2 regions of the Streptomyces sp. NPDC006458 genome follow, and region 1 is predicted to be linked to the other one. Evidence: riboswitches for the same ligand, from Rfam matches in the RefSeq annotation. Region 1 holds a riboswitch; the other holds the start of a gene.
What was found. Region 1 has a riboswitch for cyclic di-AMP ahead of ABZZ79_RS26735 (peptidoglycan DD-metalloendopeptidase family protein). Riboswitches for the same ligand answer to the same signal wherever they lie in the genome.
Positions count from the first base shown of each region.

Region 1 (3,958 bases):
CGCGGCAACTGGTCCGCCATGATCTGGTCGAGCAGCTTCCCGCGCACGGCGAGGTTGGTGTAGTCGAAATCGCCCTCGGGCCGCCGGTCGGCGAGCAGTACCGCGAACCGGTCGGCCCACCCCACGAACGCCCCGTCGGGGCCGGGGTCGCCGACGCCCTCGGTGAAGCTGTCCCCCACCGCCACGTACGACCCGATCACTGATCTGCTGTCGTTCTTCGAATCGTCTGCCACGTCGGACCATGATTCCCCTTCGAATGTGACCTACGCGACCGTAGGCAGGGGTTGACGGACGGTGAGATAAGCCACTGGTCAAGTCTTGGCATCCGCGGAATAACTCCGGACACGGCGAAGGCCGGACCCGGGGATCGGGGTCCGGCCTTCGGCGGTTGAACGGCAGGGGTGTCAGCCGATGGCGACACCGTGCGAGCGGAGGTAGGAGATCGGGTCCACGTCCGAGCCGTAGTTCGGGGTGGTGCGGATCTCGAAGTGCAGGTGCGGGCCGGTCACGTTGCCGGTCGCACCGGAGAGGCCGACCTGCTGCCCGGCGGTCACGGACTGACCGGCCGAGACGGAGAACGAGGACAGGTGGGCGTACTGGGCGTAGTAGCCGTCGGCCAGCCGGACGACGACCTGGTTGCCGTACGCGCCGCCCCAGCCCGCGGAGACGACGGTGCCCGCGCCCACGGACTTCAGCGAGGTGCCGGTCGGGACGACGAAGTCGGCGCCCGTGTGGTACCCGCTGGACCACATGCTGCCCGCCACGCGGTAGGCCGTGCCGACGCCCGCACCGGAGACGGGGGCGCTGAAGCCGCTCGCCGTGGTGGTGGTCGTCTGGGCGTCGGTGGACTCGCCGGAGGAGGACTGCTCCGCGGAAGCCTCGGCGGGCTTCGGCGACTCGGCGGGCTTCGGCGACTCGGCGGGCTTCGACGGCTCGGCGGGCTTCGACGCCTCGGCGGGCTTCGACGGCTCGGCGGGCTTCGGCGACTCGGCGGGCTTCGGCGAGGACTGCTGCGGCACGGCCGGCTTCGCGGACCGGGCCTCGGCCGCCTTCTTGCCGAGCGTGAGCTTCAGGCCGGGGTGGATCAGCGACGGGTCGCCGCCGACGGCCGCGCGGTTGTCCTCGTAGAGCTTCTGCCAGCCACCGCTGACCTTCTGCTCCGTGGCGATCTTCGAGAGATAGTCGCCGGCCTTCACGGAGTAGATGCGCGGGGCCGACTTCGCCGCGGCGGCCTTCACGGCGGCCTTGAACTGCACGGCGGACTTCTCGACCGTGACGGCCGACTGGACGGCCTGATGGGAAACGGTCTGCCCGGTCGCGGCGTTGGCGCCGCCGGCCGCGAGCAGCGGGAGGGCGAGAGCGGCGCCACCGGTTCCGGCGACGGCGAGAGAACGGGTCAGGCGCAGGGCCTTGGGACGACGGTGCTTACCCTTCACGGGCATGTCGAATTCCTCTCCGGCGCCTGCGAGGTGAGCTGTCGGGTGCGGACTGGAGATGTCCGGTCGCGCCGAGGCGCGGCTTTACCCCAAGCCTGAGATCCGGAGACCGGAAACAGGCGGATGTACCTGTGGGTCCCCCGCTCCTGCCGTGCACGGATGGGTTGGTGCGGGCTCCGGTCGGCGGCAGGATTAGGCATCCGTCCGGATCGGTGGCGAACGTAAGCGAGCAAGACGCAAAGGGACAAGCAAGAGTTTCCGCCCGAAGCGTGAGTTCTTGATCCCTTCGGGAGTTTCCCGGTCACACTCCGTGCAATATGACCTTGTCGGGTTTCTCAAATGCCCTTGAAAAGCACTTCGATTACGTGAGCATGACGAACGACTCACGGTCACCGATATGACGCTCCTCACGTGACATCTCTCCAGGTGTCTTTATTCCAGCGCGAGTTGGAATGAAGGCACCAATTCGGACAGAAGGCCCAGATGCGACGCGGCCAGATAACTGCCACATCAAGACCGCCGGCGGCATTGCCGGCGATGAGGCGCCTTGGAGAACTTCGCCCGTTTCAGACCTTTCGTACCTTGTGACCCGATTTGACCCAGGGTGCTGTCCCCCGACGCCGCGAAGTGAGCCCACTGAGGTGCTGCTTCCTCCCCGTACCCGAGCAGGCCTGACAACCGCACGGGCCCGCACCTCACGACAGGCTGCCGAGATCCCCCGGGCGTCAACTCGTTGCCTCAGGAAGCCATGTCGTATCGTCGTGAGCACGCCCGTCGACGAGCCGCGCCGAAGGGTCCGACCGGGAGGGAGCCCCCGTGACGCAGCAGGTCCCGTCCACCGAGCCCGAGCTGGCAGGCGTGCGCAATTTCCGTGACGTGGGCGGACTGCCGACGGTCGACGGGCGCCGGGTGCGCCACGGCGCGCTCTACCGCAGCGGCCACCTCGCGCACGCGACCGCGGAGGACACCGCCTTCCTCTCCTCCCTCGGTCTGCACACGATCTTCGACTTCCGCAACGGGGCCGACCATAAGCTGGAGGGCCCGGACGTCGACCTGCCCGGTGTGCGCAACGTCAATCTGCCGCTGAGCGACCCGGCCGACGGCGCCGAGTTCTGGAAGATGGTCCGCGACGGGAACCTGGACCAGCTGCGCTCGATCCTGGCGGACGGCAAGGCGGCCGACCGGATGATCACCTCGTACCGCACGATCATCCGCGAGCGCACCGGCGAGCACTCACGCGTACTGCACGCCCTCGCCGAGGACAGCGTCCCCGCGCTGATGCACTGCGCGGCGGGCAAGGACCGCGCGGGCCTTTCCGTGGCCGTCACCCTGCTGGCCATCGGTGTCGAGCGCGACGCGATCCTCGCCGACTACCTGGAGTCGAACGCCAAGCACCGCCGCTACAAGGTGCGCCGCAACGGCGACTCCGTCTCCGCGTACTCGCCCGAGATCATGGAGCTGCTCAGCCCGCTGTTCGACGCCCGCGCCGAGTACCTCACGGCGGCGATGGAGACCATCGAGGAGACCTGGGGCGGGGTCGACGGCTACCTGGAGCGAGGCCTCGGCATCGCGCCCGAGACCCGCGAGCGGCTGCGGGACCGGCTGCTGGACTGACCCGGCCGCGTCACGGCCACCGGGCCCGCCCCGCGAACAGGGCCCACGCCCCCTGGGGAACGGGCCCGAAGGCGCCCCCTACTTCGCGCCCACCGCGAACAGCAGATACAGGAACCCGGCGAAGACGTGCCCGGCCGCGATGTAGATGAGCAGCCGCACCCAGAGGGTGCGGGGAAACTTCTGTTCGATGTCGCTCATGGCATGTCTCCCGTCATGGGTCCCAGGCACAACGCGGCCGTGGGGCTCTGCAGCAGGGTGTGGAGGAAGAGGAGGTCGACGCCGCCCGCGTCCTCGGCGGCGATGCGGTGCGGGGTCAGCGAGTCGAAGTGCGCGCTGTCCCCGGGGCCGAGCAGATGGGTGGTGTCACCGAGACGCAGCCGCAGCCGCCCCTGGAGGACGTGCAGCCACTCCTCGCCGGGATGCACGCGCACGATGTCGCCCTGGGAGCCGTGCGGCACATGCACCCGCAGGGCCTGCATGCCACGTCCGGGCGCCCCGGCCTGCCAGTAGGTCCAGCCGCCCGCGCGGGTCGGCTCCATGCCGGCGGCGCGCACAACGGCGTCCCGGTCGGCGACCGTCTCGCCGAGCAGCTCGGAGACGGTCGTACCGTAGACACGGGCGAGCGCGAGCAGCATCGGCAGCGACGGCTGGCGCTGCCCGGTCTCCAGCCGGGACAGATGCGCGGGCGAGAGTCCGGCGGAACGCGCCGCGGTCTCCAGGGTGAGGGAGGCGCGGCGGCGCAGGGCGCGCAGCTGGGGCGCGACTGCGGGCAGGTCGGCCGCGGTCCCCTCCGGGACGGGCCCGGTCTCAGGAGAGCTCATGGCCTCCATTGAGCCGCATTCTTGCCTCTACGGCAAATCTCTTGCCTCAGAGGCAAATGCTCGGGGCAACGCCTTCAGAGGCAGCCC
Region 1 is NZ_JBEXPR010000021.1:69,868-73,825, forward strand. It holds gene ABZZ79_RS26730 (SGNH/GDSL hydrolase family protein) at 1-200, opposite strand, end outside; gene ABZZ79_RS26735 (peptidoglycan DD-metalloendopeptidase family protein) at 405-1,442, opposite strand; cyclic di-AMP (ydaO/yuaA leader) riboswitch at 1,447-1,612, opposite strand; gene ABZZ79_RS26740 (tyrosine-protein phosphatase) at 2,253-3,050, shown strand; gene ABZZ79_RS26745 (DUF6126 family protein) at 3,129-3,248, opposite strand; gene ABZZ79_RS26750 (XRE family transcriptional regulator) at 3,245-3,871, opposite strand.

Region 2 (3,958 bases), on a different contig from region 1:
GCCTCGGGGTGGTTGAGCCGCAGACCGCGGGCCCTGCGCTTCTCGGCGACGTCGGCCGCCACGTGGATCAGCAGCCTCTCCTGCTCGTGCGGGGTCAGTTGCACGTCCCACCTCACATCCTCGCTCCGGGCCGTGCGGGGCCCGGTCGCCGCTGTCACCGGGCAAACTGCCTGGTGGCGTGGTGGGGCAGGCTAGTTGCGCCGAGTTTCGGGGACGTTAACCGAGCTGTGATCCGCCGAGGCTCATCAGCGCCCGCAGTCCGGCGCGCAGCGTCTCCTCGGGGATGTCCCCGAACAGGGCCGTCTGCACGGCGAATCCCTGCACCACGGCGACCATCACCCGGGCGAGCGTGTCGGCGTCCACGTCCTCGGACAGCAGGCCCGCCCGGCGGTAGGACTCGGCGACCTCCCGCCAGGCGTCCCGGATCCGGTCGAAACCGGGCCCGAGCAGCGCGGCGAGCTGTTCGTTGCGCAGGGTCTCGGTCCACACCTGGACCAACAGCCGGGGGAACATCCACTCGCCGCCCTCCAGCAGCAGCGGCCGCCGCTCGCGCATCTCCGCCAGCACCCGGGGCATCAGCACGTCCGGCAGGGGCGGCGGCGTCTCCCGGGCGGCCCCGTTGAAGACCTCCCCCACGGTCTCCAGCGCCTCCGTCACGATCGCGCCGATCAGCTCGTCCTTGCCGCTGAAGTAGCGGTAGACGGCACCGGCGGACAGGTCGACCTCCTTGAGCACGTCCTGCATGGACGTGGCGTGGAAGCCGTTGCGGGCGAAGCAGAGGGCCGCGCCGTCGAGGATCTGCCGGCGGCGGGCGTCGAGGTGTTCCTGGGATACGCGGGCCATGGCCAGAAAGTTAAAACGAACGTTCCTTCTTGACAAGCGGCGGAGAGCGGGCGGCGGAGGCGAGTACGCCACCACAAGCGCCATCTCCGAGCGCCATCCCCGAGCGCCGCCGCTCGGCGTCACCACCCGATTCCCCGGCGCCACCACCGTGGCCCACGCCCCCGCGGGGAACCCACCCTTGCCCTCCACACCCACCCCAGCCCGCCCGCCGCCTGATCGCGCTTGTCCCCCCGCCCCGCTCGTCGCCCCTCGCCCTGGGGGCCTTCGCCTGGCCCGCCACCCGGGTGACACCCCGGGACCCACCGCCGCCACCCGCCCGCCTCGAACCTCAACTGGAGCAGCAGGAAGGCACGTTCGACGCCCATCGGTACGCCCTCGCGGACGCGCCCGGCAGGCGGTCGCGGACCGGTCCGCGTACGGAGTCGTCGTCCTGACCGGCCAGGAGCCCGAGTTGCTCGCTGCCTTGGTCGTCCCGGGCGGACTGCGGGGCGGACGCGCCGTGGTCGTGCCGGTGGGTGCCGCGGGCCCGTTCGGGGTGGTCGCGACGGCCTCGCGCACAGCCGACCGGGTGTGCTGACGGGTGCTGGTGGACGGAGGCCGGGGCCCTGGGTCCGGCGACGCCGGCCGTCGGCGGCGCGGGCGCGGGCCTCGTCCCGCTGATCGGCCCCGCCGGGGGCCCGCCTCGCCTCGGACATGGCCGCCCTGTCGGGCAACCCTTCTCCGGGCCTCCTCCGCACCGCAGATGGCGCCGGAGCCCGCTCGGCGTCCTCGGCCAGTGACTGCCGCCCGGCGCGGGGACGACGTACGACGCCGATCCGCTCGGTGTCCCACTTCGACGGCGCCGCGGCGGCCGACCGGCCCTGAACCTGACCCTGACCCTGACCGTCGGGGCCGCGCCGGGGCCGGCCGCGGTGGCACTGGGCGGCGCTCTGAAGGCGCGGTCCGGGTCGACGGCCCCGGCCGCCGGACGCCGCCCGGCACCGTCCGTCCGGCCGACCCGTTCACCCGAGTCGGCCGAGCGCCCCCCGGCGGATGGAGCGCGAGTTGACCGCCCGTCACCCGGAGGCGTCCGCACCGTGCGTCGCGCCGCCTCCGGGCCCGGACACCGGACCGTCCGGACCAGCCTTTAAACGGACCAAATGACGTACCCCCTTTCGGCGTAGAAACCCCTCGTCCCGCGGACCCCGAAAGGTTGCGCAGCGCGCGTGGCCGCAGGGCGGAGCCATGTGTTCCGCCGCTGGTCCGGGGCCGTTCCGCGGTCTCGACGGGACCCGGTTGATCACTGTGTCCACCCGAACGGGTGAGTGGTGAGCAACAACACAAATACCCGATTCCATTGGGTTTTTCGGTCACTTGTGAGTGAAGATCCCTGTCTGACGACAAGCCCCCGCCACCGCGGCGGGGCGATCCGGGCGGACGCCGAGTCCTGCCGCCGCCCGGATGACCGGTCGACAGGAGTGGATCGGCAGGAGTGGAGGACCCAGGCACGACGGGCCGCCGGAGCGCATGTTCCGAGTGGTCCTTGGGGTGAAGCCGCCTTCGGGCGGCCGGGCTACTTCGCCAGTCCGAATCCGACAGGTCATCCTTCTCAGGCGGTTTGACGAAGGGTTGCGCATGACCGCGCAGAATCGTGTCCCGTCGCTCATGGCCCGGGCCGGTACGGCCTCGGCTCTCACCATCGCCGCGGTGGGCGGCTCGCTCGTGGTGCCGGGGGGCGCCGCCGAGGCCGCCGCCGCCACGCCCGCGACGAAGGCGCTCCAGGTCGCCGCCTCGAAGAAGGGCTCGCCGTACAGGTACGGCGCCACAGGGCCGTACCGGTTCGACTGCTCCGGGCTGACGCTCTACTCGTACAAGAAGGCGGGCAAGACCCTGCCGCGCACGGCGGCCCAGCAGTACAACAAGACCCGGCACATCTCGTCCAGGAACCGCAAGGCCGGGGACCTGGTGTTCTTCCACTCGGGCTCGAACGTCTACCACGTGGGCATCTACGCCGGTAAGGGCAAGATCTGGCACTCCCCGAAGACCGGCGACGTGGTGCGGCTCCAGAAGATCTGGACGAGCAGTGTCTGGTACGGCCGCGTCAGCTGATCCGCTCCCGGGCGGTGCGGCCACCCTGACAGGCCGTCACCGCCCGGGTCCACCGCACGGGCCCCGCAGGGGGCGCCGGGGAACTGCCCGAGCAGCCCGAGACGGCCCGCACAGGCCACTCACGGACGACGGCAGGTGAATAGGGCGCCGGGGGCGCCGTACGGCACCCGGGAGCTCCGTGGCGGCGCCAGGCACCGACCGGAGCCGCTGCGGCGGCCCTGCGTGGCCTGAGGGCCCGTGGGAGGCCGGACACGCCGGGTGGGGCGGGCCCAGGTGTCACGGCTCCTGCTGGCCCGCCGCCGGGACGGGCTGGGCCGGGACGGTCCACGGGAGGTCGATCGCGACCGTCTTGCCGCCCTCGCGTGTGGGACGCACGCGGAGCCTGCCGCCGCACTCCGCCGTGAGCCAGCGGATGATGACCATGCCGCGGCCGTTGTCCTGCTGCACGGCGGCCGGAAGCCGTTTGGGGAATCTCGGGTGGCTGTCGGTGACACCGATGCGCAGATGTTCGTCACGCTCCAGGCGCATGTCCACCGTGAAGGTGGGTGACTGCCCGAAGGTGTGCTGTACGGCATTGGTGGCGAGTTCGGAGACGATGAGCCGGATACTGTCGGCGGCGTCGGTGTCCGACGGCAGCCCCCACTCCGCCAGGGTGTCGAGGACGTAGGCACGAGCCGCGGAGACCGAGGCGGGATCGCTCGGCAGAGTGACGGATGCTTCCAGGTGGTCGGCCATGGCGACGTCGTCCCTTTCCCACGGGACCGCGGTCCGACAAGGATCGGATGGTTCGAGTACGGTCCCGGACTGGTGCTTCTCCGTCAGACTGCCACCAGTGCGCCGGTCATGGTGCCGATCCACCAAGATATGCATATATCTGTCGCTCGAAGCGGTGAACTCTGCGACGGCAGCACGTATTTGGGCGGCTCTTGAGGAGTAGGGAGTAGGCCCATGCAGCACGGTCCCGCGGTGCGCCGCCGCAAACTCGGCGCCGAGCTGCGTGCCCTGCGCGCCCGGACGGGGCTCACCA
Region 2 is NZ_JBEXPR010000012.1:145,067-149,024, reverse strand. It holds gene ABZZ79_RS18480 (urease subunit gamma) at 1-104, opposite strand, end outside; gene ABZZ79_RS18475 (TetR/AcrR family transcriptional regulator) at 217-843, opposite strand; gene ABZZ79_RS18470 (hypothetical protein) at 1,295-1,420, shown strand; cyclic di-AMP (ydaO/yuaA leader) riboswitch at 2,251-2,453, shown strand; gene ABZZ79_RS18465 (C40 family peptidase) at 2,458-2,931, shown strand; gene ABZZ79_RS18460 (ATP-binding protein) at 3,208-3,666, opposite strand; gene ABZZ79_RS18455 (helix-turn-helix transcriptional regulator) at 3,880-3,958, shown strand, end outside.
Region 2: linked by a shared signal. The riboswitch ahead of ABZZ79_RS18465 (C40 family peptidase) and the one ahead of ABZZ79_RS26735 (peptidoglycan DD-metalloendopeptidase family protein) in region 1 are both predicted to bind cyclic di-AMP.